DNA from 4 places in the Lentibacillus songyuanensis genome. Region 1 is predicted to be linked to each of the others. Evidence: riboswitches for the same ligand, from Rfam matches in the RefSeq annotation. Region 1 holds a riboswitch; each other region holds the start of a gene.
What was found. A riboswitch is a leader RNA that binds a small molecule or an ion and turns the genes downstream of it on or off. The one in region 1 is predicted to bind S-adenosylmethionine.
Positions count from the first base shown of each region.

Region 2: linked by a shared signal. The riboswitch ahead of WMZ97_RS20080 (5-methyltetrahydropteroyltriglutamate--homocysteine S-methyltransferase) and the one ahead of WMZ97_RS16770 (methionine ABC transporter ATP-binding protein) in region 1 are both predicted to bind S-adenosylmethionine.
Region 3: linked by a shared signal. The riboswitch ahead of WMZ97_RS11020 (homocysteine S-methyltransferase family protein) and the one ahead of WMZ97_RS16770 (methionine ABC transporter ATP-binding protein) in region 1 are both predicted to bind S-adenosylmethionine.
Region 4: linked by a shared signal. The riboswitch ahead of WMZ97_RS10995 (methionine biosynthesis PLP-dependent protein) and the one ahead of WMZ97_RS16770 (methionine ABC transporter ATP-binding protein) in region 1 are both predicted to bind S-adenosylmethionine.

Region 1 is NZ_JBCLVH010000020.1:35,595-43,264, forward strand. Features, by position in the region: gene WMZ97_RS16735 (acyl-CoA dehydrogenase family protein) at 1-1,403, shown strand, start outside; gene WMZ97_RS16740 (hypothetical protein) at 1,596-1,766, opposite strand; gene WMZ97_RS16745 (hypothetical protein) at 1,811-2,368, opposite strand; gene WMZ97_RS16750 (arsenate reductase family protein) at 2,573-2,929, shown strand; gene gcvH (glycine cleavage system protein GcvH) at 3,012-3,395, shown strand; gene WMZ97_RS16760 (toprim domain-containing protein) at 3,532-3,885, shown strand; gene WMZ97_RS16765 (thioredoxin family protein) at 3,894-4,214, shown strand; SAM riboswitch class I at 4,308-4,416, shown strand; gene WMZ97_RS16770 (methionine ABC transporter ATP-binding protein) at 4,566-5,594, shown strand; gene WMZ97_RS16775 (methionine ABC transporter permease) at 5,584-6,252, shown strand; gene WMZ97_RS16780 (MetQ/NlpA family ABC transporter substrate-binding protein) at 6,537-7,370, shown strand; gene WMZ97_RS16785 (hypothetical protein) at 7,593-7,670, shown strand, end outside.
Region 2 is NZ_JBCLVH010000032.1:3,105-10,774, forward strand. Features, by position in the region: gene WMZ97_RS20070 (class I adenylate-forming enzyme family protein) at 1-1,493, shown strand, start outside; gene WMZ97_RS20075 (MaoC/PaaZ C-terminal domain-containing protein) at 1,542-1,979, shown strand; gene WMZ97_RS20080 (5-methyltetrahydropteroyltriglutamate--homocysteine S-methyltransferase) at 2,028-3,140, opposite strand; SAM riboswitch class I at 3,211-3,317, opposite strand; gene WMZ97_RS20085 (cation:proton antiporter) at 3,396-5,201, opposite strand; gene rbsK (ribokinase) at 5,551-6,480, opposite strand; gene WMZ97_RS20095 (MFS transporter) at 6,929-7,670, opposite strand, start outside.
Region 3 is NZ_JBCLVH010000009.1:97,002-104,671, forward strand. Features, by position in the region: gene WMZ97_RS11005 (ABC transporter permease) at 1-577, opposite strand, end outside; gene WMZ97_RS11010 (ABC transporter ATP-binding protein) at 561-1,343, opposite strand; gene cysK (cysteine synthase A) at 1,572-2,486, shown strand; SAM riboswitch class I at 2,690-2,786, shown strand; gene WMZ97_RS11020 (homocysteine S-methyltransferase family protein) at 2,885-3,937, shown strand; partial or broken gene WMZ97_RS11025 (5-methyltetrahydropteroyltriglutamate--homocysteine S-methyltransferase) at 4,073-4,579, shown strand; gene WMZ97_RS11030 (hypothetical protein) at 5,355-5,822, shown strand; gene WMZ97_RS11035 (glutamate-5-semialdehyde dehydrogenase) at 5,978-7,225, opposite strand; gene proB (glutamate 5-kinase) at 7,222-7,670, opposite strand, start outside.
Region 4 is NZ_JBCLVH010000009.1:89,002-96,671, forward strand. Features, by position in the region: gene WMZ97_RS10960 (acyl-CoA synthetase) at 1-270, opposite strand, end outside; gene WMZ97_RS10965 (chromate transporter) at 457-987, opposite strand; gene WMZ97_RS10970 (chromate transporter) at 984-1,544, opposite strand; gene WMZ97_RS10975 (hypothetical protein) at 1,869-2,204, opposite strand; gene WMZ97_RS10980 (FAD-binding oxidoreductase) at 2,219-3,577, opposite strand; gene WMZ97_RS10985 (spore coat protein) at 3,765-4,274, shown strand; gene WMZ97_RS10990 (3'-5' exonuclease) at 4,326-4,934, opposite strand; SAM riboswitch class I at 5,183-5,293, shown strand; gene WMZ97_RS10995 (methionine biosynthesis PLP-dependent protein) at 5,431-6,549, shown strand; gene WMZ97_RS11000 (aliphatic sulfonate ABC transporter substrate-binding protein) at 6,807-7,670, opposite strand, start outside.

The DNA.
Region 1 (7,670 bases):
ACGAGGAACAAAAGAAAAAATATTTGTCGAAGCTGGCAACAGGTGAACTTTTAGCAGCGTATGCACTAACCGAACCTTCTTCAGGCTCTGATGCGCTAGGTGCAAAAACAACCGCTAAATTAAATGGGGCTGGTACCCATTATATTCTAAATGGGGAAAAACAATGGATCACTAACTCTGCGTTTGCAGATGTATTTGTAGTCTATGCAAAAATAGATGGGGAGCATTTCTCCGCATTTATCGTGGAACGTGCATTCCCGGGTGTCTCCACAGGGAACGAAGAAGACAAAATGGGAATCAAGAGTTCATCGACACGGACATTGATTTTGGAAGATGCGGAAGTTCCCGTGGAAAATTTATTAGGTGAAAAAGGTAAAGGACATAAAATTGCTTTCAATATCCTGAATGTGGGACGTTATAAATTAGCCATTGGCGCTGTTGGCAGTTCAAAACGCGGTCTTGAAGTAGCTACGAAATATGTAAACGAGCGTAAACAATTTAATACGCCGATTTCACATTTTTCGTTAACACAGGAAAAGTTAGCTACAATGGCAGCGGAAATATATGCAAATGAAAGCGCCGTTTATCGTACAGTGGGTCTGTTTGAACAACGCATGGGTGCCCTATCGGATGAACAATTAAAAGATGGGAAAGAAGTAGCCAAAGCAATTGCGGAATACCAAATTGAATGTTCCCTAAACAAATTTTCTGCTTCGGAAGTTCTTGATTATGTCGTTGACGAAGCCGTCCAGCTACACGGCGGTTATGGCTTCATGGAAGAATATGAAGTTGCCGGTATGTACCGAGATTCTAGGATCAACCGAATTTTTGAAGGAACGAACGAGATCAATCGCCTTATTGTGCCAGGGACATTGCTGAAAAAAGCAATGAAGGGTGAATTGCCACTACTGCAAAAAGCACAAGGCTTGCAGGAAGAGCTCATGATGATGATGCCGGAAGAAGTTGGCGATGAAGCACTGGAACAGGAAAAATATCTCCTGAAAAATGCGAAGAAAATGGTCTTGCTTGGCGCTGGTCTAGCTGCACAAAAATATATGCAAAAGCTGGAAGATGAGCAAGAAATTTTAGTAAACCTTGCTGATATGGTGAACGATGTATACAATATGGAAGCGGCCATCCTTCGTACGGAAAAAGCAATTACTCAATCGGGTGAAGAGAAAAATAAACAAAAACTGCTTTACACACAAGTATATGTTCAAGAAGCGTTCAACCGGGTTGAGGCAAATGCCAAGGAAACATTAATTGCCGTTGAGGAAGGCGACACATTACGGATGATGTTATCGTCATTACGTAAATTAACCCGTCATACGCCAACTAATGTAATTGGAAAAAAACGTGAGATCGCTAAAGGCATTATTGAAGAAGAGAAATATTACGTGTAATGAATGTAAAGACCCTGTATACATTGGTGTGCAGGGTTTTGTTAGTTTTTGATTTCAGGGATGTTATCCATGATCTGTGCCATCGTAAAGGAAATCCAAGGAATGGTTGGAGAGGTTACTGTCATATCACCTTGGAAGACATCAAAGATCGTGTACTGGTCCCCTTGGAGTGTGTATTGTTCTAGGAAACCGCTAACAGGTTCCATAATCCAGTGCAGGGCTCATCAATTCTAATTGCCCCTTCACCAATTCGTAACGATTGCCATCATCGATTGCGGCATAGTCATCATAGGTTAAGTGCTGTTCTTTCACGATATCTTTATGGTCGTCCTCGTTACGAGTATATTTTTCTCCATACCACATACATCCTTTCTTTACGATGTTTGTTTTCCTATAGTATAGCACGTTTATCCTGAGGCTGCGGCTTTAATTTGAATGCCCTGATCCTGCAATTTATGACGTAATCGGATTTTGATATTTTCAAAATATCCATTGTCACGGATGGTTAGTTTGTTACCATCTTTAAATTGGAACACGTACTTGGAGGTACTTCCATCGATGTTTGCGTGATGAACGACTCTTTTTAAGTTGTCCCATGAATAGGTGTATTCAGTTTGTGAAAATAAAGGCTGATAAGAGATGGCATTATCTGACAATACTTGATGATGCTGTGATGCTGCATAGAAAACAAATAAGCTTAAAACAACACTCATGATACTAAGTGAAACAGGAATTTTTTTGACATAAAAAATAGCAGGAAGAAGGGCTGCAACCAGTAACAGGAAAAATCCTGCGCCATATAACCAATATACGCTTGGTGAAAGAAATACAAACCAGTTTTCTTTCGTATAGTGGACATTGTTAGCAATCGCTATAGGCACAAACAACAAAAATATAGGAGCTGCAACTGCTACGACGATGCTGATGGAGATAAAAATATGCCGGGCTTCGTAATACTTTTTCATCCAAGAGCCTCTTTTCTTATATGTTCAAAAGTTAGCGCTTTGTTGTTAACCTGTGCTCAAGTATACTATAAAAAATAGCAAGCTACTATTTTTTTATTTGAATATTATAAAATTTTTCTTTCTGCTTGCAGTTCCTTCGACTGTTCCCGCCTACTTCTGCTATAATAAATGCAATCTAAACAAACAAGCAAAGGAGGGTCCCTTATGACGTTATCATTTTATTGGTACCCAAACTGTGGTACATGCAAAAAGGCAAAGAAGTGGCTGGATGACCACAACGTTGATTATACAAGCATACATATCGTGGACAGCCCGCCATCAAAAGATGAACTGTTGGAGTTGATCAAAAAAAGTGGGCAGCCCGCAAAGAAGTTTTTTAATACGAGCGGGAAAAAGTATCGTGAGGGGAATTTTAAGGAAAAAATTAAAAATGCAAGTATTGGGGAAATGGCAGAAATGCTCGCATCAGACGGGATGTTAATTAAACGGCCGATTGTAACGGATGGCCAGAAGGTAACGGTTGGATTTAAGGAAGAACTATTCCAGGAAAACTGGTTATAAATGAAGATGAAACACTAGAAATAAACAGGAATACCTAGTATAGTTATAGTATTATTTTAATGAATTAACGGAGGGGATTTCAATGAGTTTACCGGAAGACTTATTATATTCAGAAGAACACGAATGGGTAAAAAAGGAAGATAACAACGTACGAATCGGGATTACTGATTTCGCGCAAGATGAGTTGGGTGACATTGTATTTGTTGAATTACCAGAAGTTGGTGACGATATTGAAGCAGACGAGCCTTTTGGAAGTGTCGAATCTGTAAAGACAGTCTCGGAGTTATATGCACCAATCAGCGGTAAAGTCGTTGAAGTGAATGAAGAATTGGATGACAGTCCCGAATTCGTGAATGAATCACCATATGAAAAAGCATGGATGGTCGTTGTTGAACCTTCTGATGAATCAGAATTAGATGAATTGTTATCTGCAAAACAATATGCGGAAGTTATTCAGGAAGGCTAATTTTCCCATGAATGCACGTATCGTACCAGAAGGCTGGCTTGCACCTTGAAAATGGTGTAAAGTCAGCCTTGTTCACATCATAGGCTAATGTTGCAAGGACTTTTTTGCTTGATTTATGAAGGAGTGCTGTGGGATCATGATACATGAATCGGATAAAGTGATTATTGTTGAGGGGCTAACCGATAAAAAGCAAATTAACAAGGTGATCACAGAAGACTTGGAAATTGTCTGTACGAATGGAACGCTTGGTGTGGAACGGTTTGACGAGCTTTTATACACGTATGATTTAGATAATAAAGACGTCTTTATTTTAGTTGATGAGGATGAATCGGGGATCAAGCTGCGTAAACAATTGGCCCGGGAATTGCCGCATGCCAAACATTTGTATGTCAGTAGTGAATTTCGGGAAGTAGCAACAACTCCTGAACAGGTACTCGCAACAATCTTGGCAGGCAAACGCATTGACGTTAATCCGATATTTTTAATGTAGGGTGATTCATGTTGCAACAGTTTACAGAGGAAGTAATGACAAAAGAGAATTATTTCGTATATATTTTTACCCCATTGTGTGGCACATGCAAACTGGCTAGAACAATGCTGGATAAAATTGAATCGGTTCATGGCACAGACGTTTTCTATGCGATGAATGCTTCACTAAATCCGGAGTTTATGCAGAATTACAAGATTGAAAGTGTCCCATGCTTGTTAATCAAACAGGGTGGGGAGATTAAGGAACGGGTGTATGCATTCCGCTCGATTGGCCATATCTATCATTATCTACTGGAATATAAACCGGAACTGTTTGCGAATAATGCTTAAATTAGGAATTAGCGGACTATTTATTGCCGTATTGACACTTCAGAATTTAAGTGCTAATATCAATTTCATCATTAGCAATTTAATATGCATTATCTCTTATCTTGAGCGGTGGAGGGACTGGCCCTATGAACCCGCGGCAACCTTCAAATAATTCGTTTGAAAGGTGCCAATTCCTGCAAAGTTTTTCTTTGACAGATGAGGGAACGTGAAAGTATAATGACGTCTTTCTGTTCTCTTAACAGATGGGCGTTTTTCTGTTTTGGCGGGGTATAATAAGTGATAATCAATCGTCTTACAATGACACCGACTCAACCTTACTGGAATGATAACAACGGAAAAGGAGGACTACACTTGATTTCAATTGATGGGTTAAGCAAAGTTTATACATCTAATAATAAGAATATTACTGCTGTTGATGATTTAACGCTAGACATCAAGGAAGGTGAAATATTCGGCGTGATTGGTTATAGCGGAGCCGGTAAAAGTACCTTTGTTCGGCTGCTGAACCGATTGGAGGAGCCGACAAGCGGGCGAATTGTCATTCATGGGAGGGAAATCACGAACATGAATGCGAAACAGCTCCGTCTGGCACGGCAAGAGATTGGGATGATTTTTCAGCACTTTAATCTGCTTTGGTCACGTACGGTAAAAGATAACATTGCTTTTCCTTTAGAAATTGCCGGTGTGCCAAAGGTGAGACGGGACAAGCGGGTGCAAGAATTAATTGACCTGGTAGGGCTTTCTGAACGGGAGAATGCCTACCCGTCCCAGTTAAGTGGTGGACAGAAACAACGGGTTGGCATCGCTAGGGCGCTGGCAAACGATCCAAGAGTATTATTGTGTGATGAGGCAACATCGGCGCTTGATCCGGAAACAACCAATTCCATTTTGAGTTTATTGGTTGATATTAATAAACAGCTTGGATTAACCATTATTTTAATCACTCATGAAATGCACGTTATTCGTAAAATTTGTAACCAGGTGGCAGTAATGGAAAATGGCAAAATTGTCGAGCAAGGAGATGTGCTGGATGTGTTTTCACGGCCGAAACAACAAGTGACGAAACGGTTTGTAGAACAAGTAATGGGTGCAGCAGATGATCATGAGGATATAACTGAGTTGATAAATATTCATGATCGCGGAAAAATTGTTCGCTTGCATTTTATTGGAGAAACCACGAATCAGGCACTCATTAGTAAGGTGGTAAAGGAATTTGCGATTGATATCAATATTTTGCAGGGGAAAATTACCCAGACACAAGCTGGAGCTTATGGGACATTATTTGTCCAATTACTGGGTGAAGCAGCTGATTTGGACAAGGCAATTGATTTTATCCGAACTACCTCAGTAGAAGTGGAGGTGGTGCATGATGCTAGCTGATTTATTTCCGAACCTGAAAATGGAAGATTTTTGGGAGGCCACCTATGAGACGTTTTATATGACCATCTTGGCATTGATTGGCACGTTTATCCTTGGCATTTTGCTCGGACTGCTGCTATATCTGACGACCAAGGGTGGTATTTGGCAGAATAAGTTAATTAATTTTATTGTTGCTGCGGTGGTTAATATTTTCCGAGCAATCCCGTTTATTATTTTAATTTTGCTGCTATTTCCATTCACTAACTTTTTAATGGGAACGATACGGGGACCGAATGCAGCTCTTCCGGCATTAATTATTGGAGCTGCCCCATTTTATGGACGATTGGTGGAAATTGCCTTAAAGGAGGTGGATAAAGGGGTTGTAGAGGCAGCTAAATCCATGGGGGCAAAAACAAAAACCATTATTTTTCGTGTCTTGCTCCCAGAATCCATGCCAGCATTAGCTTCCGGTTTAACCGTCACAGCGATTGCTTTGATCGGTTATACCGCAATGGCAGGTGTTATCGGTGCCGGTGGTTTAGGGAATTACGCTTATTATTTCGGATTCCAGCGGCGTGAGTTCGACATTGTGTTTGTTTGTACTGTTGTTATTGTACTAATTGTATTTATTTTTCAGTTCATTGGAGACTTTATTTCCAATAAATTAGATAAGCGATAGAAAGGCGTAAGTGCCCATTTAGCGGCGTATGGACTGCGACCTGACAAGAAGGGTGGTTCGGTGTTGCTGCGCAAAGCAGCGGTCTTAACCAAACATTCCTACCGCAGGAGATAAAGGAAACATGCCACTAAAACAGGGGTATGCCGACGCCCGAGCGACAGCCCGTTCTTAGTCGGCCTTCCTTTGTCCGCTGAAACGATGTTGATTTATCGTACGGAGGTGAAGGAAGTCCACTAGCCGCCGGGCACTGAAGCCAGACAATTTGGAAAAGGGGAAAAATTATTATGAAAAAGATCTTAGCAATTGTTTCTGTATTTGTTTTACTAGTTTTAGCAGCATGTGGTAATTCCGATGAAGGTAAAAAAAGCGATGACGGCAGCACAACCATTAAAGTTGGAGCAACCAGCGTTCCGCATGCCGAGATACTAGAGAAAGCAAAGCCAATCCTTAAAGAAAAAGGGATTAACTTGAAAATTGAAGAATACCAGGATTATGTGTTGCCAAATGATGCCCTTGCAGACGGTGATTTAGATGCAAACTACTTCCAGCATATACCTTATTTAGAAAATGCGATAAAAGATACTGGATATGATTTGGATTATATTGATGGCATTCATATTGAGCCAATGGGTGTTTACTCGAAGGATTTTGACAGTATTGATGATGTGAAAGATGGTACGGAAGTTATTTTGAGTAATTCCGTGGCAGATCATGGACGTGTATTATCCTTATTTGAAAAAGCTGGGCTTATTAAATTGGATAAGAGTAGCAATATGGAAGAAGCAACTCTGGATGACATTGTTGAAAACCCAAAACACTTGAAGTTCTCACCAGATTATAATGCAGAAATATTACCGGAACTGTACAATTCCGAGGACAATGTTCTTGTTGCCATTAATACAAACTTTGCAGTCGGAGCTGGATTGAAACCTAAGGATGATGCACTTATTTTGGAAGGTGAGGAATCACCGTATGTAAATGTTGTAGCAGTACGTTCGGAGGATAAAGATAATAAAGCATTGAATACGTTAGTTGATGTGTTACATTCAAAGGAAATTCAAGATTTTATTTTGGATAAGTATGATGGCGCGATTGTTCCCGTCGGTGGCGAAGAGTAAAATTGTTATGCTTCATTAGTGAACGTGGAGTAATTGACAGTATAAGGATGTAATTAAGGGCATTTCATGAAAAAGAATGATTATCTTTTTAATAGCAGGTTATTTCACTTACTATGAATCATTTGACGTTTATACGCGTTTTGTAATGGGAATTGTCCTTGTGTTACGCTTATATTTGTAAATAAAATGAAAGGATGATTCACTATTCATAGTGGAATACGGATGAATTACACTCCCGAAATGGAGAAGGCGATGCAGCAGTCTCATGGAATTGGTTATGCCGAGTACGGGAGGAAGCTT
Region 2 (7,670 bases), on a different contig from region 1:
ACCCAAAAAAGGAAGCTATCAAACTAGAATCAGGGAAATCATGGACATATGGAGAGTTAAATGAATTATCTAGTAAATATGCCAACGCATTGAAAAGTATGGGTGTGCAAAAAGGTGACCGGGTTGGTATGCTTTTGTACAACGGTCTGGAATATTTTGCACTTTACTTTGCCATTGCCAAGCTGGGAGCGATTGCTGTTCGACTCAATTTTCGGCTGGCAGAAGAAGAGTTGAATTATATTCTCAATGATTCCGGTTGTGCCGCGCTTTGCTTTGATGCAAATTTAGCGGATAAGATCGCCAATATCCGTCCTGATATCCCTGTTCGAGAATTTGTTTGTCTTTCATCCAAAGAGACTTCTGTACCTGTCTGGGCTCATGATTGGCAAGTATTGCTTAGTGGAGATGCTACGTTTATTTATCGTACTGACATCAACAAATCCGATCCAGTTATGTTGATGTACACATCCGGGACGACGGGTAGACCTAAGGGTGCGCTATGGTCCCATGAAAACACCCTGTGGTTCGCTAGTATGCAAGCACTGAAATGGAGCTTCCATGCTGATATGGTGGGCATGACAACTGGACCGTTATATCATGTTGGGGCCATGGAGGATGTAGCCTTGGCTACGCTGTTGCAAGGTGGTAAACTAGTAATCACCAAAAGTGGAGCTTTCGATATCGAGAAGGTTTTAACTGTTATGGAACAAGAGAATGTGTCTGATTGTTTTCTGTTCCCCTTCATGATTTATGAAATGCTTAAGCTGCCAAGTATCTCCTCCTTCCATTTGAAAAGTCTTAAAACGATTTATTCAGGCGGTGATCCGATTACTTCTTGGGCTATCGATGAACTTAACCGGCAGTTTCCTCATATCGGATTAGCGCAAGTATACGGACTGACAGAAGGTACACCGATCGCTGTATCTCTGGACCCTGTAGATGCTAAAACAAAAGGATACACAGCCGGTAAACCCATGCCATTTACCGAAGTCAAAATCGTTGATCATGAAGATAATAGACTAGAAGCGAACGAAATTGGAGAAATTTGTGTCAAAGGACCTGCTGTTTCGATGGGATACTGGAAAAAGCCAGAGGAAACATCTGCAACGTTTATCAATGGATGGTGCCACACGGGTGATTTAGGATATCTAGATCAAGAAGGCTATCTAACTATTTCCGGCCGAAAGAAAGATATGATTCGCAGTGGTGGCGAAAATATCTACCCCGTTGAACTGGAAGATGTCTTGATTAGACATGCGTCCATTCAAGATGTGGCTGTTATTGGAATACCTGATCCAAAATACTTGGAAGCAGTTTGCGCCGTAATTGTGCCCAAGTCGGGAATGATAATAAAAGAAAACGATATTCACGATTTTATTAAAGGTAAACTGGCAAGTTATAAAAAACCACGTAAAATCGTTTTTGTAGAGGAATTACCTAGAACCCCGTCTGGAAAAGTGCAAAAGTTTAGACTGCGTAACCAATATAAGTAAGATCAAATCGAACTAACACCTATCTTTCAAAACTAGGAGGCAGCTTAATTGTTTAATAAATACTATGATGACTATCATATCGGTGACACTTGGAATTCACGAGGAAGGACGATCACGGAAGCTGACATTGTCAATTTTGCTTCATTAAGCGGGGATTGGTTCCCTTTACATACCAATATCGAATACGCGAAAGATACACCTTTCAAGCAACGGATAGCCCATGGTATGCTCGTGCTATCCATTGCGACTGGCCTGCTTGAATTGGAACCAGGCATTGTTGTCGCCTTTTACGGGATGGACAAAATCCGGTTCACGAATCCGACATTCATCCAGGATACAGTTTCGCTCAATATGAAGGTCACAGATAAGATCGATAAGGGTGAAACTGGCGGAGTCATTGCGGCAGAATTAGTAGTGAAAAAACAGACAGGAGAAAACATCATTGTTGGCGGGATGAGCATGTTAGTGAAGAAACGCAAGGGATAGGCTCGCAAAAAACCCCAGCTAATTTCTAGTTGGGGCTCATGAATTCAATTACCATACCTCGTCAGCTATCTCCAGTACATGGCGAATTTTCTTCCATTGGTCTTCCTCGCTGATATCATTGCCTTCCTCAGTAGAGGCAAATCCGCATTGCGGGCTTAGGCACAACTGATTAAGTGGCAAATAATCACTTGCATCTTTAATCCGCTTTTTAATTTGTTGCTTGTCCTCTATTTCGCCAACTTTCGTCGTAATCAATCCAAGCACCACATATAAGTCATCCCGGTTCACATAATTAAGCGGCTCAAATCCACCAGACCGTTCATCATCAAACTCCAGGAATAGGCCATCAACATTCAGCTCACTAAAAATTGTTTCGGAAGCCGCATCATACGACCCTTCTGCAAAGTAATGGGAACGATAATTGCCTCGGCAAATATGCATGGTAATTAGCAAATCATCCGGACGTTCGGCTATCGCTTCATTAATTGCCCGTGCTGCAATTTTTTGCATCTCTTCCGGTGTATATCCTCGTTCACGAATAGCTGCCCGACCTTTTTCCGATAAATACGATGACCATGATGTATCATCAAGCTGTAGATATCTGCATCCAAGATCATAAAATGCTTGAATGGCTTTTTTATATGCATTGGTTAAATCCGGAAGTAACGTCTCGATCGTTCCATATACCTTTGGATCAATGCTACCCCGGAGAAGTAACATATTCGGGCTCGGAATAGTCATTTTAGCTACATGATCTGGACCGACATGATTGTTTAAAAAGCGAAAATGGTCAAGCATTGGATGAGCATCGTCAAAATCGACTTTCCCTGTGATGCGAATAGAACGATTCCTTGCTTCAATTCCGACAAAATGCAAACCACTATCCGGATCGTACCCTTCCACACCGGTCAGCCCTTCCAAAAAGTCAAAATGCCACCAAGACCGGCGAAATTCACCATCGGTAATTGACTTTAAGCCAACTTGCTTTTGTTTTTCGATCAGCTTCACGATTTCCTCGTCCTCAACAGTCCGCAGTTCTTCCACTGTTATTTCGCCATTTGCATACTGGCTCCTGGCTTGTTTTAACCGTGCTGGGCGAAGAAAACTTCCAACATGGTCTCCTTGAAATGGTGCACGTTTTTTCGTTTCTGTTGTAGACATTGCTGTTAACCCCCTTAAAAATGTAAATAAAAAATTCCTCCGATAAGAAGGAATAATGATACGAATTCACTTCTTATCTTTCAGGTTCTTTCACCTGTTAGAATTAGCACCTTTTCCCCAAATGGGTAGGTTGCTGAGGTGTCCCCGGGCTAGTCCCTCGACCTCTCTTGATAAGGAATCATTTATTGAATTGTACCTATCATATCAGTTTGGCGGCAAATTGCAACTATTTTATCATTTTATACTTGCGGGAAGTTAATTTTTATTTCTTGTTTCCCCAAGCAGTACAAGCTCATCACCGTCATCCAATGTAAATCGTTGACGCCACGTGATGAATTCAAGGCTATCATCTTTCTTTTTCACAAAAAGTGGCGTTCCATAGCGTTTGATATCTTCTTTATTCACTTTATGTTTTTCATCAATTTCCACGGTTTTTATCGAATAGCTCGTGTTCACTTGACGGTTCAGTTCACGGAAAATTGCATCCTCACCAAACAATAAATGCGCCTTTAATGAGGTAGCAACCTCTTTTCCTTTTTCATCACTGTCAGGCGATTCAACTGGTAAGACAAATGTATTATTGTAGCCGAATTCCGGGACATAGGACTGGTAAATTAATGCATTATACGCCGCATCACCGGTCATGGCAAGAATCGTCTCATAAGGAACAAAATCAATTTCGAACTGTGTATGCTCGGCCAGGATCTCCCCTTGGAACGTTTCGATTCCCTTATCCATCGCTGGCTGCAAGCGGTCCTCAGAACTATCAGTTATTAACACTGGAATCTTAAATTGCTGCAAGCTTTTGGCCAACGCAACTGAAAAACTGCTGGCACCAACGATCAATACACCAGGTGGTTCAGAACTAGCCAGCTTAAGTTTTTTCGCCAGCGGTCCGATCGTAAATCCATGGGCACATACGGTAATAAAAACCAGCGCAAAAGTTAACGCCGTGAGCAATGTGGCATCTTGATAGCCATCATCGATTAAAACGGAGGCAAAATAACCGGAAACCGTAAGCGCAACTACACCACGTGGCGCAATCCAGCTAATCAGTGTCTTCTCTGCGATGGAAAGTTCCGTTTTAATCGTCGAAATCCAGATCGAAAGCGGCCTGACAATGAATAGCATAACAATGACGAACCCAATGATTGGCAGTGTGAAAACTTGTCCAATAACCTCTCGTGTCAGCGAGGCAGTCAGTAGAATAAAGATAGTTGATGTCAGAATCACGGAGATATTTTCAACAAAATGACCAACATTTTCGATTGATGATACATATTTTTTCGAACGCCCAATACTTAGCCCCATAACCGTTACTGCCAACATTCCCGTTTCATGCATGACAACTTCGCCGATCATAAAGCATAGCAAGACAAATGATAAAATAATTGGTGACTTCAAGTATTCTGGGAACAATCCTCTGCTGACCATAACGCTAACCAAGATTCCGATAATGAAACCAAGAATCACAGCGAACACTGCACCCAAAAAGAAATTCCATAAATATTGGAAGGACAAATGCTCATTGACCAGAATTTTAATCACTTGATACGCAAACAGCGCGAGCAACGGACCAAATGGATCGACAATAATTCCTTCCCATTTTAACACGGTTGCTGTCCGCGATTTTAATTTGGCCTGCCGGAGTAATGGAATGATAACCGTTGGACCGGTTACAATGAACAATCCGCCAATAATGAAAGCAACTTCCAAGCTTAGGCCGGCGATATAATAAGCAGCGAGTGACCCGCCAATCCATGCCAGGAAAGCACCAAAAGTTACAATTCGAAATACGGACTTGGAGATACCTCTGAGTTCTCGTACGTCAAGACTTGAGCTTCCTTCAAATAGAACAACGGCAACGGCAAGGGAAATCAGCGGACTGTATAAATCACCCAGCGCCGCTTGTGGATTAATCAGTCCAAAAACAGGGCCAATCAATAGCCCCGCAATCGACATAATCACAATCGAAGGCCACTGAATACGCCATGCAAGCCATTGCGAAAAGATCCCCAGGCCAAGTATGACAACGATACTAATTAATGCAGCTTGTTCCATAAATTAACAACACTTTCTATTTTAGATTCAAAACATAATCATTTCCCCATATTCTAGCAAAAAATGGGATGTTGCACTAGCACAAGCGCAATATTTTAGCAAATTGTCGCTATTTGTCGCATTAACCCCTAAAAGTAAGGGTTATTTAAACACCCCGTTCTTTGTTGCAAAAACAAAAAAACTTCTCTCAACAATAAAAAGAAGGTTTGTTTATCAACAAATGTTTCATGACACCTCTCATCTTCGGATCGCTTCCTAGCCTTTTTCTGAATTTGGCACCATGTGTATCTTTTGGCGGTGCCGAGGTTTCACTGAGGCAGTAACTCATCCTCACTTAATAAGAATAAGACTATTCACTACATTTCCGTTCAGCCAAAAATGCTATCAGCTCACCCTCTGTTGGATAGGAAATTTGAGTGCCGTTTTTGGTCACACTTAACGCGGCAAAGCCTTGCGCACGTTGGATTGCTTGTGCGATATCACCTGTTTGCACAAGCGATTGCGCGAAACAACCAATAAATGCATCTCCAGCCCCTGTTGTATCTACAGCTTGAACCGTATATGCATTAAACCGCTGTACCGTATTATTGGTAACCCAGAGTACCCCGCGGCGACCTAACGTGATAATGACATTTTTCACACCCTTATCAAGCAAGAACTGTGCAGCTTGACGCACCTCTTCCTCCGTTCCTACAGGCATCCCGGATATCAACTCTAATTCGGTTTCATTCGGAATTAAAAAATCACACTGGGAAACATAGTAGAAATCCAACGCCTTTGTGGCCGGTGCTGGGTTAAAAATAACCGGTATCTTATGCTGATGTCCAAATTCAATGGCATGATAAACGGCTGCTAACGGTACTTCTAATTGCAAAACAATTAATTTGCATTGCTTCAGTTTATCTGCCGCCTCGTCAATGTCCTGTGGTTTTAGATGGTTGTTTGCCCCTTTAATAATCAATATCCGGTTTTCCGAATGGGCATCAACAAAAATGGGTGCAACCCCGCTGGTCGTGTCGGGAACTTTTTTAGTAAACGTGGTATCAATTCCATGTTTTTGAAAGTTTGCAATCGTATTATCGGCAAACATATCATCGCCAACTTTTGTAACCATCATCACCTGAGCTCCCAGCTTGGCTGCAGAAACTGCCTGATTTGCCCCTTTTCCCCCGCACCCCATCGCAAAATTGGGTGCTTCCATCGTCTCACCTTTTTTCGGCATCCGATCAATATATGTAATTAAATCCACATTGTTCGAACCAATAACTGCAATATCCACCTTAACTTCCTCCTTGAAGACACGTTTCGCATTCCACATCTGTAATAGCTGCATATTAATTATATATCATTGTATCACACCATCCTATAGGAGCGAAAAACTAACGTGCTCTTCGCTAACATACTGAGAAATATTTTAACGTCATCAGATGGGTAAGATTGGATTAAACAATGATAATGATAAGGTGAAGCTTCAATCAGTGGGGCTTTTCGACGCACAGAACATGCTAGTGCAGGCGTTGTCACAGGACGCGATGGTTTTAACCTGCCCTTTCATCCCACTTAAAACAGAGAAACAAAGGCAGCTGCCCGAATCGTGCGGGAACAAGCCTGAACCGTGCGAGAGCGGCGCTGGAGCCGGACATGGCTATCGCTGACAGTAAAATTAACAACGCCAAATTTTATACTTTTTTACTTTTAAAAAAAGATTTTTCCTCTCCACCATCCACCTAGTTTCCTCCAATCACCCTTTTTTCTTTGCCAATTTTTTCATTAACCGTTAACCAAAAAAACAGACCTGTGCTTATCAAACCCATAAGCGCAATAATGATGGTCAATGTAATTGGTGGAAGCCAGCTGCTAATAATGAGGAATACACCAGCTGTACTGACGCCAAGAAAGGTAGCAATCGTATACATAGCCATATAGGAACTGCGTCTATTATCAGGAACAGTGTTAGCGAGCATTGTTTGTTGTATAGGGGCATACATCATTTCACCAATGGAAGCTATAACCATAGCCATAATTAGCAGCAATGGGAACGTGCTATAACTCATAATAGTATAACCGATAAAGAATAGGCACTGGCCAGTTAACAAAACAAATCGCTCATTCCATCGCTTCACAATACTTGTGATCAGCATCGTACAACAAACAATGAGTAATGTATTTGTCGTTTTTAGCATGCCAACAAGATTCATGCCATCCACATGGACTGCAAGTAGCGGCAGTAGCGACACTGGTTCATTTATCATGTCGACTAATCGTACACCGATATAATTGGTCAGTTGTTCCTCAACAGATACGAGCAGGAGAGCTGCCATTGTAAATAGGAGAAAGAATCTATGTGCAAGTACATTCTTATACGATTGCAGCATTTGCAGAAATGGTATCCTTTTATCTACATCATTTGTTAAGCTAATATTTTCTGTCTTTGGTATGTAAGTTTCTTGTATGCAAAAATACGTGATT
Region 3 (7,670 bases), on a different contig from region 1:
CAGCAGCCATTAATGCACGCCAGCTAAAAGCCCACGCTAAACGTACGCCTGTTACTGCATGCGGAATCGATGCCGGTACCACAACATGGAAAAACAGATCCACCCCGGATGATCCCATGGTTCGAGCTGCTTGTAAGTAAATTGGCGGCACGTTTTTTACACCTGTTCGCATGTTCATTGTCATCACAAAGGTTCCCCCAATAATGACAACAAAAATAATCGACGTTTCACCTAAACCAAACCAAATAATTGCCAGTGGCACCCAGACAATACTTGGTACACTTTGTAATGCCAGAATCATAGTACCCAGTGTTTCATCCGCTGTTTTTATACTAGCAAGAAAGAATCCAAGTCCGGTGCCGACCAGAATCGAGATGATCAAGCCGATGATGAGATGACGAAAACTGGCCATCAAATCATAAACAAGTGTCATATCCTTAAAGCCTGAATAAATGGCTTCAAAAACAGAAAGCGGGCTCGGTATCATCGATTCAGGCCAAATGTGAAGGAGAACAATTCCTTGCCAAATAACAAGCAGTAACACAAAAAAGATGAGGCGTTTAATGGCTACCCGCATAGTCAAGCTCCTCCTTCATTACCTGGTCAATTTCTGTTTTTAAAATCGCCATGATCTTTTCTTCCCATTTTGCCATATCCTCCTGTTGTCTAGGACGATCAAGTCCTATGGCGAAGTCCTGGATAATCCGTCCCGGCCGAGCTCCCATAACCAGCACCCGGTCAGACAACTTAATCGCCTCGCGGATACTGTGTGTGACAAATATCACCGTTTTTTTCGTTTCCAGCCAGATTTTTTCAACCTCATCCTGTAAGACACTTCTTGTTTGCTCATCCAACGCGGCAAATGGTTCATCCATTAATAACACCTGCGAATTCATAGCCAGCACCCTGGCAATCGCCACCCGCTGCTGCATCCCGCCAGATAACTCATGAGGGTAGTGATTAGGAAAGTTACTGAGCTGTACCATCCGCAAATATTGATTTGCTGTATGCACCTGCTCTGTTTTGCTCATTTTCTTCCGCAGTGGAAACATGACATTTTCTTTGACACTCATCCATGGGAATAATGCTGCTTCCTGAAAAACCACCCCCCGATTCGGATGAGCTCCATCAATTATTTCGCCATCTAAGAAAATCGCTCCGGATGTTGGGTTTTGCAGCCCGGCAATCATAGATAACAATGTTGACTTTCCACATCCCGATGGACCCAATATCGAAACAAACTCTCCTTTCTTTATGGTTAGCTGAATATTATCCAGCACCTGTAACGGGTGTTCTTGCTTATTCGGAAACTGCTTAGATACAGCATCGATCGTCAACTCCATCGTATTTCACCTCGATTAAAGTAAATAATTCTCATAAATTTAGTATGAATTAAAATGATTGTAGCATGCTTTGGGTATTTTTCCAATAGATTTTTGCCTATATTTTGTGAAAGCAAATAAAATGCTGTGCATTTTCATTTGAAATTGGTATGATTAATTATATAGTAAACCACTAGGAATTCATGTTTTTGATAAAAATTCATGAGCAAATAAGGAGCGTGAGTTAGAATGACCATTGCGCAAAACATAACGGAACTCATCGGGGAAACACCTGTGGTCAAATTAAATAGGCTGGTTCCCAAGGGGGCTGCTGCTGTTTATGTAAAGCTTGAATTGTTTAATCCGAGTAAAAGTGTCAAGGACCGTGCCGCTTACAATATGATTAAAATGGCTGAAGAAAAAGGGATACTGAAGCCTGGGGCAACCATTATCGAGCCGACCAGTGGCAATACCGGAATCGGGCTGGCCATGAATGCCGCCGCAAAGGGGTATAACGCTATCATGGTAATGCCCGATAACAGCACGGCAGAGCGTAAAAATATCTTAAAGGCTTATGGGGCAAAGGTTGTTCTCACCCCTAGCGAGGAGAAGATGCCTGGTTGTATTAAAAAAGCTTTGGAATTGCAAAAAAAAATTCCCGGCAGTTTTATCCCGCAGCAATTTGAGAACGAAGCGAACCCGGATATCCACCGAACAACAACTGCACTCGAGATTTATGAACAAATGAATGGAGAGCTTGATGCTTTTGTCTGTACGGCTGGAACCGGAGGAACGATTACGGGAACCGGTGAAGTGTTAAAAGACAAAATCCCAGGCTTAGCGATTACAGTAGCTGAACCTAAAGGATCACCCGTGCTTTCTGGTGGAAAACCTGGACCGCACAAGCTGGTTGGCACAAGTCCTGGATTTGTACCGCAAATCTTAAATACCTCCATTTATGACGAAATTATGCAAATCGAGGATGAAGATGCGATTCAAATGTTCCGGCAGCTGCCACAGCAGGAGGGCATCTTTATCGGCCTTTCCGGGGCAGCAGCTGTTTATGCCGCCATTGAAGTAGCTAAACGAACCGGCCCTGGCAAAAAAGTGCTATCCATGGCTCCAGACAGCGGCGAGCGGTACCTGAGTATGGATCTTATTTAAAAAAGAGTGTGGAAGTTTGATTGAGCGTTCTTCCGGTTTGGCTGGAGTAGCGCACGGGTTCCGCACGTTGAGAGATACGGGGAACAGGTCATGTCCCGGCAACGCGGAACATTGTACCTGTTCCCCGTATCTCAAAATTCATGCTTGACATTTTCCTGCTTTGCCCGTATAGTAGGCTCTAATAATTAAATAAATTGAATTTTTTCTTATCCAGAGAGGTGGAGGGACTGGCCCTTGGAAGCCTCAGCAACAGACATGTGTACTGTGCTAATTCCAGAAGCGTTATGCTGAAGATAAGAAGAGCTGAAGCTGTTGGTATCAGGCTCTCTTCTTATTTATAAGTGGAGAGCTTTTTATTTTACCAAATATATAACCAAGTATTAAGGGAGGAAAACATCATGTCAAAGCGCAGTTTGGAACAACGTTTGGAAGAAGGTACGGTTATTGCCGGAGAAGGGTATCTATTTGAATTGGAACGCAGGGGGTATTTACAAGCGGGTTCATTCGTACCGGAAGTTGCACTGGATAATCCGGAAGCACTTAAACAGGCATACCGGGACTATATGAATGCGGGCTCTGACGTTGTATTGGCATTTACATACAATGCGCACCGAGAGAAAATGCGCATCATTGGCAAGGAGAATCTGTTAGAACCGTTAAACCGTAACGCCATTCAACTAGCGAAAGAAGTTGCCAAAGAGCACCCGGTTGAAGAAGCTCTTGTAGCCGGGAACATCTCCAATACAAATATATTTGACCCGCAGGATCCAGCATCAAAGGAACAGGTCCGAAGCATGTTTGCCGAAATGGTGTCATGGTGCAAACAAGAAGATGTCGATTTCATTAATGGAGAAACTTTTTACTATTACGAAGAAGCGTTAATTGCCTTAGAGGAGATTACCAAACAAGGATTGCCAGCCGTCATCACTTTTGGACTGATGGGTGAAAATATTTTACGGGATGGCTACACGGTTGAAGAAGCCTGCAAACTTCTTTCTGAAAAAGGAGCACTCGTTGTTGGCATGAACTGCTTCCGTGGACCGGATACCATGCAGCCGTACCTTGCCAGTATCCGCAATCATGTCGAAGGATATGTTGGAGGGTTGCCAATTCCATATCGGACCAGTGAAGACCATCCAACGTTCTTTAACTTACCCGATGGCGGATGCAGCTGTCACTTGCCATTGGAAACAACATTCCCAACTGCGCTTGACCCGCTCTATCACAACCGGTATGAGCTTGCAGCATGGGCAAAGGAAGCAAAAGACATTGGTTTAAATTATATCGGTTTATGCTGCGGGGCGTCTCCCGCTATGTTACGTGCAGTGGCGGAAGCGGTTGGTTTAGAAACTGTTAATTCCAAATATTCCCCTAACATGGAAAAGCACTTTTTATTTGGAGAAGATAAGACGTTGAAAAAGCATAACTTGGACTATCGATTGAAGGCTTAAGTTTATGTAAACAAGGCGATTCATATCATGTATTATACGCAATACATGATATGAAATCGCCAATCCATCCAGAATAATACAAAAGAAAGAAAGATTTTATTGAATTTAACGAAATTGTCGGTGGTCGTGCGGTTGCCAAACCTTCCGTATAGTAACAGTGAATTCAGCAGACAAGAACTAATTGATATCGCATTAAAGGTTGTCAATGAAGCTTTGGCCAAACAAACCAGAAGACTTGGTTGTAACCACACATTTATGCCGGGGAAATTTTCAATCTAATTGGGCATTTGAAGGCAGTTACGCCCAAATCGCACCAACCCATTTGCTAAGGAAAACGTAGATGGCTTTTTCCTGGAGTACGATGACGATCGTTCAGGCTATTTTAAACCGCTGGAATATATCCCAAAAAATGATCCGCGGGTGGTACTGAGAATTTTAACTTCTAAAAGTGGGGAGCTTGAGGTTAAAGAGGCACTCAAGGCATGGATTCAAGAAGCTTCTCAGTATGTTCCGCTCGAACAACTATGCTTAAGTACTCAATGCGGTTTTTCATCAACACACCATGGGAATAAACTAACCGAAGATGAACAGTGGAACAAGTTAGCATTCGTTGTTGAATTAGCAAAGGAAATTTGGGTGTAAAGTTTAAAGGGTCAATCTCTCGTATTACACGAGTGATTGACCCTAATTATTTCCAAACACACTGGGATAGACGAATAAAAATTACTATTTTAAACCGGAGTAATGCAGGAAATAGCGACTTTCAATTTTTAGTTATAACATTTAACGGTGGTCTTATCTGCTTTACGGACAGTTGTGCCGTTTATCGGCGGCTTTACCACTTTTATCAGCGGTTTTGTGGCTTATCGCGACTCGCTTTCCAGCCAGTAGCCCAGCAATCAAGTGGTCAGCCCCCACCGCTTTAACGCGTTAATGCAGTGGGGATTGACCCCATAACACTCGGATAATCCGGCTCTCTCACGTTCTGTTATTGATGAATTGGAATTTCCTTATGACCCCCATCTCTAACAGGAGGGGGGGATAAAGTAATGATAAAACACAAAATGCGAAAAAAATTGAGTACTGAAATGAAAATAATTGAATTTTGCTAGCATCTCTATTTTTTTTCATATACTTTTATTGCAATATATGAAATTATGGAAGCAATGAACATAACAATTCCAATTACAAGAGTAAAATTTACTACAGAGAATATTGAGGAATCATTACTTTGATAATTAAGATAGGATACTATTGTTAACAATGTAGCGATTAATACATTTCCGATTAAATATCTTTTAAACGATTTTATCGAAGGCTTCATAATTTTCATCCTTTCAAATTATTAGACTCTTTTATCATACTATGTTATCGTTTACTTATAAGGTCAAAAGACTAAAATACTAGGAGGCTAATTGTGAAAAGAAAGATTATCGTGTCGATCTTGTCCGTAATGCTTATGTCTAGTACGTTGCTTGTTCCTGTTTGTTTTGCTTCTTCTAATGATAATGATGAAGGAAAACAAGAAAATTTTCAACCCCAATCTACAATGATTGATGTAGGTAAACCAATTGCTGAAACTGGTTATCTTTCAAATTATCAGCTTGGAGAAATGCTAGATCAGAGGAAAAAATCAGTAGGTTGGTTTTCTATTATCTCTGGAATGGCGTCTTTTATTAAACCTTTTGCTATACCTGGTGCTGCGAGTTCCATAGCAGCAACATTGAGTGGTATGAGCGATAGCAACCTTGATACAGCATATAAAAATGGTCAAAATATATATTTTGCTATATTAAACGCTAATGGTGAACCGACAGGAAGTTTATCTAAAGAATCTGTTGTAATACCATCTAGTACTCCGATTCAATTTATTTATCGACCATAAGAAAAAATAGTTTGAATTTATGATAGACCTACTATCATTTGTATAGTAGGTCTTTTAAATTTTTGTTATTTTATGAGATCCCCATTTTATGATAAAATTGAGAATGCACGCGGCGGGTAAATCACGTTGCATGTAAAAACCCTCCGTGTACCAACTTATTCCCGCACCTGGCCGTTTCCATAAATATAAAATTTACTTGATGTCAACGCACGTAATCCCATCGGTCCGCGAGCATGCAGTTTTTGCGTACTGATACCAATTTCAGCCCCAAAACCAAATTCAGCTCCGTCGGTGAACCTGGTTGAAGCGTTATGGTAAACAGCCGCCGCGTCGACCTGCTGCTGAAAACGTTGGGCATGTGCGGTGTTTTCGGTAATAATTGCTTCCGAATGTTTGGTGCCATAATGGTTGATATGTTGTATTGCTGCTTCACAGGAATCAACCTGTTTCACACTGAGGCAAAGACCAAGATATTCCTTGTGCCAGTCTTCCTCCGTTGCTCGTTTTGCCTGAGAAAATAGAGCACAAACCGCTTCATCTCCGTATATTTCTACCCCATTTGCTATCAGGGTATCTAACAGGCCGATCCCATTTTCCGTAAGCCACTTCTCGTGGATCAACAGTGATTCAACTGCATTACAGACGGATGGGCGCTGCAGCTTGGCATTCAAAACAATTGCTTCTGCCATGCCCGGATCCGCTGTTTCATCAAGATAAATATGACAATTTCCAGCTCCAGTTTCAATTACTGGTACCGTTGACTCTTTTACAACCGTATCAATTAAACTTTTCCCGCCACGAGGAATCAACACATCCAGAAAATCATTTAAGTGAAATAATTCTTTTGCCGTCTCCCTGCTCGTATCCTCGATTAATTGCACGGCATCAACCGGCAAAGCACTTCTTTCGAGAGCATGATGGATAATGGCAACAAGCGCTTGATTGGAAAACTTGGCCGAGGAGCTTCCCCTAAGAATCACAGCATTGCCTGTTTTTAGGGAAATAGTTGCAGCGTCTACGGTTACATTTGGCCTGGCCTCATAAATCATCCCGATAACACCAATTGGAACTGTCTTTTTTAGCAGCTGCAGACCGTTTTCCTTTTCAATGATATCTAGCGTGTCACCGATCGGATCCTTCAACAGCACCAATTGGCGAATCGCCTGAGCCATGTCGTTCACGCGGGCTTCATTTAGCATGATTCGATCAAGCATGGCATCTGATAGCCCCTTTTCCTTCCCCGCTGCAAGGTCACGTTCATTTTCTACCAGGATTACAGACTTTTCCCCTAAAAGTTGATCAGCAATCAATTCTAATGCTTGATTGCGTTCTTCAGTTGTAGCAGTGGTTAACGCAAAACTTGCCTGTTTGGCTGCTTGCCCTTTTTGTAATACTTCATTCATATCAATCCCTCCCTGATTTTTGGTTCAGTTACCCAGCCATCGCGATGAATGACCTCAACAAAGGGTGCCATCAACGTTTTCCCCTCAATAACGTGCCTTAATTCGTCAGACGAACAGCTAACCTCTCCTTTACCAAGCAACCCTCTTGAACCATATACTCGCACCACATCCCCTTTTTGAAATGTTCCTTTCAATTTAAAAATACCCGCCGGCAGTAAACTTTTTCCGTGAAACAAAATTGCTTCTTCGGCTCCTTGGTCAACGTAAATATTCCCTGTAGTCTCCGAGTGAAGGGAGATCCATTGTTTCCTTGTATTTATCGATCGAGCAGCATCACCGGTAATATACGTGCCATCCCCATTCCCGCTCAGCACCTCAAGCAATTTATGTGGCCCCTCGCCTTGGCCAATAAATACCGGTACACCTAGGGATGTCGCTGTTTTTG
Region 4 (7,670 bases), on a different contig from region 1:
GTAATTGATCGGAATCATCACTGCCCCAATGCGAGCTAACGCAAAATTTGTCACAACGAAATCCAAACTATTTTTTGACATAACGGTAACCATTTCGCCCTTTGTCATTCCTTTTGCTAAAAAGGCACATGCTGTCTGGTTTACCAAAGCATCCAGCTCGGCATATGTTACTTGCTTATCCTGATACATGAACGCCAATTTATCCGGAGTCCGATCCCGCGTTCTAGCCAATAAATCCCCCAATGTGTTCCGTCGTGCACGCTGTAACATGCTGGAAAATTCGTTATCCTTTTGTGTAAGCCCTTTCAAAAAACCACTCCCCTACAGATGCTGCTCGCATTTTTATAAAATATTCTTTCTCTTATTTTATTTCAGATTGGTTTAAATAGCAATAAAAAGCGGGGCAATCTCCTATATGACTTAGAGATTGCCCTTTTATTTTCATTTTTCTCTTTTTTAGGCCAAAAATAAGGCACCATAAAGCAATGCACCCAGCACAACATATACTGGACTGATTCCGCGTTTCTCCAATAAAAAGTAGCCAGCGACAATTAAAATAACCATATGTATCCATCCGATTTCTACGTATGAGTTATGAAAGAATTCAACCGTCATCACACCGAGCAGTACAGCGATTGTCGGCCGGATAATTTTTGTCAGCCGTTTCACTTTCGGTGATTCCTTATGCCGCATTAATAACCCCAACAACGCGATCATCATCACAAGCGATGGTGCCACTGATGCAAAAACACCGATGGATGCACCCAGGATTCCCCCTGCATCATACCCTACATACGCAGCTAATTTTGTTGCAATTGGACCTGGGAGCCCGTTGCCAAGTGCGACCATTTCGCTGAATTCGTGGGTGGTAAACCAATGATAACGGTCCACGACTTCATGCTCCAAAAGCGGAATCGTTGCCGGCCCCCCGCCATAACCCAAAAGGTTCGAGGTGAAATTTGCTAAAAATATTTTCCAATAGATCATGACCCGTCAGCCTGCCTTTCATTCGATTTCCCTTTCGAAAATAAGGCAGAAAGTATCAATACAATGATGAGAATGGCAGGGTGTATTCCCAATACCTCCATCACAACAATGCTTAGGATAGTGAGCATTATCGTTGCAACCCAGCCAAGCAGTTGTTTAGATTTTTTAATAAAGTCCAGCGCTAAAACCCCAATCATTACGCCAGCAATCGGCAGAACCCCTTTTGACATTCCCTGCACCCACGGCACGTCTTTATATTTGTTAAGCACCGTAAGTAATAAAATCATTAAAAAAGCAGTCGGCAGTACGGTTGCAATAGTGCATGTAATTAATCCCCAAAAACCTTTCAGCCGCCAGCCAATATAACCAGACAATTTCGTATTAATTGGTCCCGGCAATGTATTGGCAAGCGCGAGTATATCGGAAAACTCATCGTCATCCATCCATTGATACGTCTTCACTACTTCCTTATGCATCAGTGGAATTGCCGACAATCCGCCGCCATAGCCAAGCATTCCAGCACGAAAAAAAGCAATGAATAAGTCCTTGTGCAAAATTAAACATCTCCTAACAACTTCCATATGTATGAAACTTCATTCTTTATGCTATCGTACCAAACTGTTAGGAAATAATCATTAGTGGTGTGAAAATAATTATGATTTCTTACTACTGAGGATAAAGTGAAAACTTCATACAGTGAGAGTTTCCCTTCTTTCCCACTGAGACTGGAGAAAGACTAAGAACTCAGTGGCCTGAGTTGCAACGCTTTTTGACCTGCATCGTGCAGGCTGAGAACAGAATCGGACCATTGTCATGCAGTTGACCCCCACTTATCTTTTTTAGTTTTACCTCAAAATCTTGAAGTGAGGGTCTACAGCCCGTTAAGGCGGCATAAATGTAATCAAATGGGGGTTGCCTGATTGTTTCTTCAGCAGGTTGGAGTTTTGAAGTATTCTTACCGTCTTCGGGAAGCTGTCTACCGACTTTGAGATGTTCTCTCCCGACTCCAGGGCGTTCTCTCCCGACTTTTGGGCGCTCTCTCCCGACTTCAGGGCGTTCTCTCCCGACTTCAGGGCGTTCTCTCCCGACTTCAGGGCGTTCTCTCCCGACTTCGAGGTACTTCCTCCCGGCTTCGAGGTACTCCCGGCATGGGCAGTTGTAAAAAAGAATAACTTCGAACGAACAAAATTTAGAAAATAACCCCACCACAATAACATGGTGGGGCTGTCCCTTATATAACTTTACCTGGATTCAGTATACCTTTAGGATCCAGAGCATGCTTAATTGTGCGCATAACCTCAAGTGACACTCCATGCTCCTTTGCTTGATATTTCCGTTTTCCAACACCGACTCCATGTTCACCCGTGCAGGTACCACCGCGGGCAAGTGCATAGGTAACAATATGCTCATTGACCGTATTTGCCTTTTCAATATCCGTTGCATCATTGACATCAACCATTAACAAGATATGGTAATTACCATCCCCAACATGACCGACAATCCCACCGGCAAGTCCAGATGATTCAACGGCAATTCGCGCATCCTTTACCGCACCTGCAAGCTCAGAAATCGGCACACAGACATCGGTTACCATCTGTTTCTTACCAGGATGACCATGAATATAGGCATAAGCAACATTGTGTCTTGCTTCCCATAGCCGGTTTCTACCCGCTGTATCGGTTTCAAATTCAATATCCTGACAATTATAATCCATGACGATATCACGGGTAAAATCAACATCTTGCTTCAGTCCTGCCTCATTCCCGTGAAACTCCAGAAAGACAGTTGGCACTTCCTGATAATCTGTATCACTAAACAGGTTCATTTGTTTGATGGACTGAGCATCCGCCAATTCCACACGTGCGATCGGAACGCCAGCTTGCAGGATGGCAATGACCGCTTCTACGGCGTCGTCTACACTGGCAAACGCAGCCCGTGCCGCCATCACATGTTCTGGAATTCCATAGATGCGTAATGTTAACTCGGTAAAACAGCCCAACGTCCCCTCCGATCCGACAAAAATACCGCTCAAATGATAACCGGAAGAGGACTTCGCTGCCAGGTTACCCGTATGAATAATCGATCCATCAGCAAGAACGACCTCCATATCCCTTACCTGATCACGCATAATTCCATACCTTACTGCCGTTGTACCGCTTGCATTTGTTGCGGCCATCCCGCCAAGTGTGGCATCTGCTCCCGGATCAACCGAGAAAAATAGCCCATACTTTTTCAATTCTTTATCCAACTGGGATCGTGTTACCCCAGGCTGTACCCGCACAAGAAAATCATTTTCCCGTACTTCCAACACCTTATTCATTAGTGAAAAATCTACAACAATACTGGATTCATACGGGATCACATTCCCCTCCAAACTGGAAGCAACCCCAAATGGAACCACCGTTTGCCCGTACTTGTTTGCCAATTTGATAATAGTACTCACTTCATCGGCCGTTTCCGGAAAAACGACTACTTCCGGCAAATGTGGGGTATGATAGGATTCATCACTGCTATGCTGCTCCAATATCGTTTCATTTTTAGTAACACGATCCGGGGCTAATTCGTGCTGCAATTCATCAAATAATGCCATATGTAACCTCTCCTTTGTATTAAAAGTCCAAACACTTAACCCTTCATACTATTATACTATCACTTTACTTCCTATGAATATAGCACTATTTTTTCAATCTTATCGCCCAAAATCACATTATACAGTACCTAATCATGGGTTGTTGAATATAGTGAAATTGACTAGTTTAAAGGAGGAACCTGACACAATGGAAACATCAAGAAAAAACCGCCCAAAGCATCTCGCTTGGCATGAAACACTTGAAATACACGAACTTGTAGCATTTCAATCGATCGGATTAATGAAATTAAAGCATGCGGTTGGTGACGTCAAAGATAACATGCTCCGTAATTTGTATGTGCAATGTATTAAAGATATGGAAAACAATTTAAAGGAACTTACACAATTTTATTCGTTGGCGCCCAGAGAGACAGAAGGGGAAGAGGGGTTTCGCGAGCTTGGAAACAGCTTTTACGCTGGCGACTTATTAGTTTTAACCAAATCGTGTGTGAAAAATTATGCCGCTTCCATCACAGAAGTCGCTACTCCTCAACTAAGGGAAACATTAAATCAGCACTTGCAAAAAGCGATTGAAGCCCATGCCAATGTATTTTCATACATGTTCGAAAAAGGAGAATATCCGGCATATGATTTGGAAAAGTTATTGCAAAATGACCTAAAAAACGCACATAAAGCACTAAAAATGAAATATAAATAGCCATTAATAATATCAAGTGAGAGTAACTATACCATCTCTCCCTATCGGCCACTAGAAATAAAGCTTTCGGGCTTTTTTGACCTGTTTCATACGCGGAGCTTTGTACCCATGCTCATAAATCCGGCCTTTATCCATTTGACAATGGGTAAGTAATGAATCCAGTACACCACCATGCTGGTCCACCGCATGTTGAAAGATGTTCGCCGCCACCCGGGCATCTTCTAAGGCGTGGTGGTGTTCAAATGTGATTCCATGCTCGGCTGCGACTGTATTTAATTTATGATTCCGCAGCTGTGGCCATACTTTCCGGGAAATAGTTGCCGTACACAAGTAATCCAGCTCCGGATATGGAATCTGAAAATAATCCAGCGTATTACGAATAACACTCATATCAAAACTAGCATTATGAGCAATAACCAGATGATTATGAAGATATTCACGTAATGTCGGCCAAATTTGAGCAAATGTAGGCTGATTTTCAATGTCCCGACTGGTGATTTCATGTATAGCAATGTTAAACGAACTAAATTCCATTAATGGGTTGATCAGCGTATAATATTCATCAACAATCTCATGTTCATTGGCCACAACAATACCAACCGCGCATGGACTGTAACGTTTTGCATTAGCAGTTTCAAAATCGATTGATGTAAACTCCATTATGTACCTCCCCTTTACTCTATCATAGCACAAAACATCGTCTGTCAGCATCCCAGCGAATCACAGCAGTAATGACGGAATTACGAAGGAAAACAAACGTTATCACCATTTGCTACTGACTAAACTTTCCTAGCGAAACTGCTGATAGCAGATCCTTTCCATCATATGTTTGTTACATAATTTTTGCTTGACTTTCCAGCTAGATAATTGTAAAGTATTGATTAATATTCTAAAATTTAAATACTATTTTCTTATCCAGAGAGGTGGAGGGACTGGCCCTTTGAAGCCTCGGCAACAGCCTGTAATAGCCAAACAGGTATTGTGCCAATTCCAGAAGCGCCATGCTTGAAAGATAAGAAGAGCATCAACCGTTTATATTACAGTCTCTTCTTTTTAAGTGGAGGCTGTTTTATATTTTTCCCGCATGAACGTGAAAAGACCTCTATTTTCGTATTTGAGAATATGGAATAAATTCATTTTATCAGGAGATGATCACATGACAGAGAGAAGCATCGAAACAAAGTTAGCACAACTGGGAAGCTACAGTGATAAAGCAACAGGTGCTGTTAATCCACCGATTTTTTTATCAACCGCATATAAACATGAAGGGCTCGGCCGGTCCACCGGTTACGATTACAGTCGCACCAAAAATCCAACCCGCTATCTGTTAGAGTCAGCATTCGCGGATTTAGAAGGCGGAGATGGAGCGTATGCCTGTAGTTCCGGTATGGCTGCCATTCAGTTAATATTTTCCCTTTTTCGATCTGGTGACGAGCTCATCGTTACAGAAGATATCTATGGCGGTACATACCGATTACTCGATCTTTATGCAGAAAACTATCAGATTCAGACGTCCTACAGTGATTTTTCCGACTTAGCTCAAACGGAGCAGCTGATCACCGGCAATACGAAAGCGATTTTACTTGAAACACCGACAAATCCATTAATGCAGGAAGTGGATATCCAACAGATTGCCGAGCTTGCGCGTAAACATCAGCTGTTAGTAATTGTAGATAACACGTTCCTCACCCCTTACTTGCAGCGTCCACTCGAATTGGGTGCAGATATTGTGATTCATAGTGCAACCAAATATATTGGCGGGCATAATGATGTGCTGGCGGGGTTAGTGGCGGCAAAAGGGCCAAAACTCTGTGAACAATTAGCGATGATTCATAATGCCTCAGGTGGGGTGTTGTCCCCATTCGATTCCTGGTTATTAATCAGGGGCCTAAAAACTCTTTCACTGCGAATGGAAAAACACCAACAAAACGCCCAAGAAATTGCCGCGTTTTTACGTGAACAACCGGAAATAGCGGATGTTCTTTACCCGGGAAAAGGCGGCATGCTATCATTCCGCCTCCAGCAAAGCGAATGGGTTGATTCATTCCTGCAGCAGCTGCAATTGATCACATTTGCCGAAAGTCTTGGCGGTGTCGAGAGCTTTATTACGTACCCGGCAACCCAGACCCATGCCGACATTCCGGTTGCGGAACGTGTAAGGCGCGGTGTCGATGATCGGTTATTGCGGTTTTCCGTTGGTATTGAACAGGCCCATGATTTAAAACAGGATTTAAAACAGGCATTATCCGTATTGGCCAAAGAATCACGACTATAAACTATTAGACGAGGACCGGGTAAAGAGCGCCCGGCCGTTTGTGTTGAGTGACCGAACGAGGGGGTTTTTTCCCTCGTTCGGTAGCCCTAATGCGTATGGAGTATATACGCAAAGATAATTTACCCCGTGTTGAGTTATTCCTAATAATGGGAATTTCAATATTATTTAAGACCCCATCATAACAGGACAACGGGATAGACCCAAATTCGATACTAAAAAGCCAGCCTTTATGAATGAAATTAAAGACTGGCTTTTGGTTATTCAATAAAACGCTTGTCAACAAACGTACTAAAATCGGGTTTTTCTTTAAGAAATTGTAAATCAAAAGAAGAGTTACCAAATTTTTGAATCGTATCTACATCCACATCATAGACGAAATGTGTGCGTTTCCAGGCATTTTCCATGACATCACGCTCCATTTTCTGTCCAGTAATATCATCAATACTTTGAATAGTTATATCAATGGATTCATCCGTGTGTTCGTTAATATAGTCAATCGATTCTATATGGGCATCGACCATTTTTTGCACCAATTCCGGATTATCTTTTGCAAACTCGGAACTTGTCACGAATACAGCTGCTGGTAATTTTTCACCGAAAGAAACTTCGTCGGAATCAAGCAGAACGTTTGCCCCTTCCTTCAATTCTAACACGGATCCCCACGGTTCTGGAGCAGCTGCTATATCAACTTCTCCTTTTTCAAACATCGCTGGATATAAGGCCGGTTTGCCTGTGACGTGTTTCATCTGACCTCCTATCCGATTAGAGGTCACACTCAATTCTTTCATATAAGTTTCATACTGCACATCATGTGTACAGCCAATGCCCGGCGTTATATACGTGTTGTTTTTAACATCATCTACTGTCTTGATGCCGCTGTCTTTGCGGGCAACAATGACCGTACCACCTGTGGATGAGCCTGCCACCACTTCAACATCTACACCAGAAATATAATTATTCATTGCTGGTCCTGGGCCAACTAGCCCACCTTGAATTTCCCCTGTTGCTAATGCTGTCATAAAGTCCGATCCATCCGGAAATGTCTGATACTCCACTTCTATATCGTCACCTAAATGCTGTTCATACATCTGTTTTTCTATCGCAACCATTGCCGGTGCATG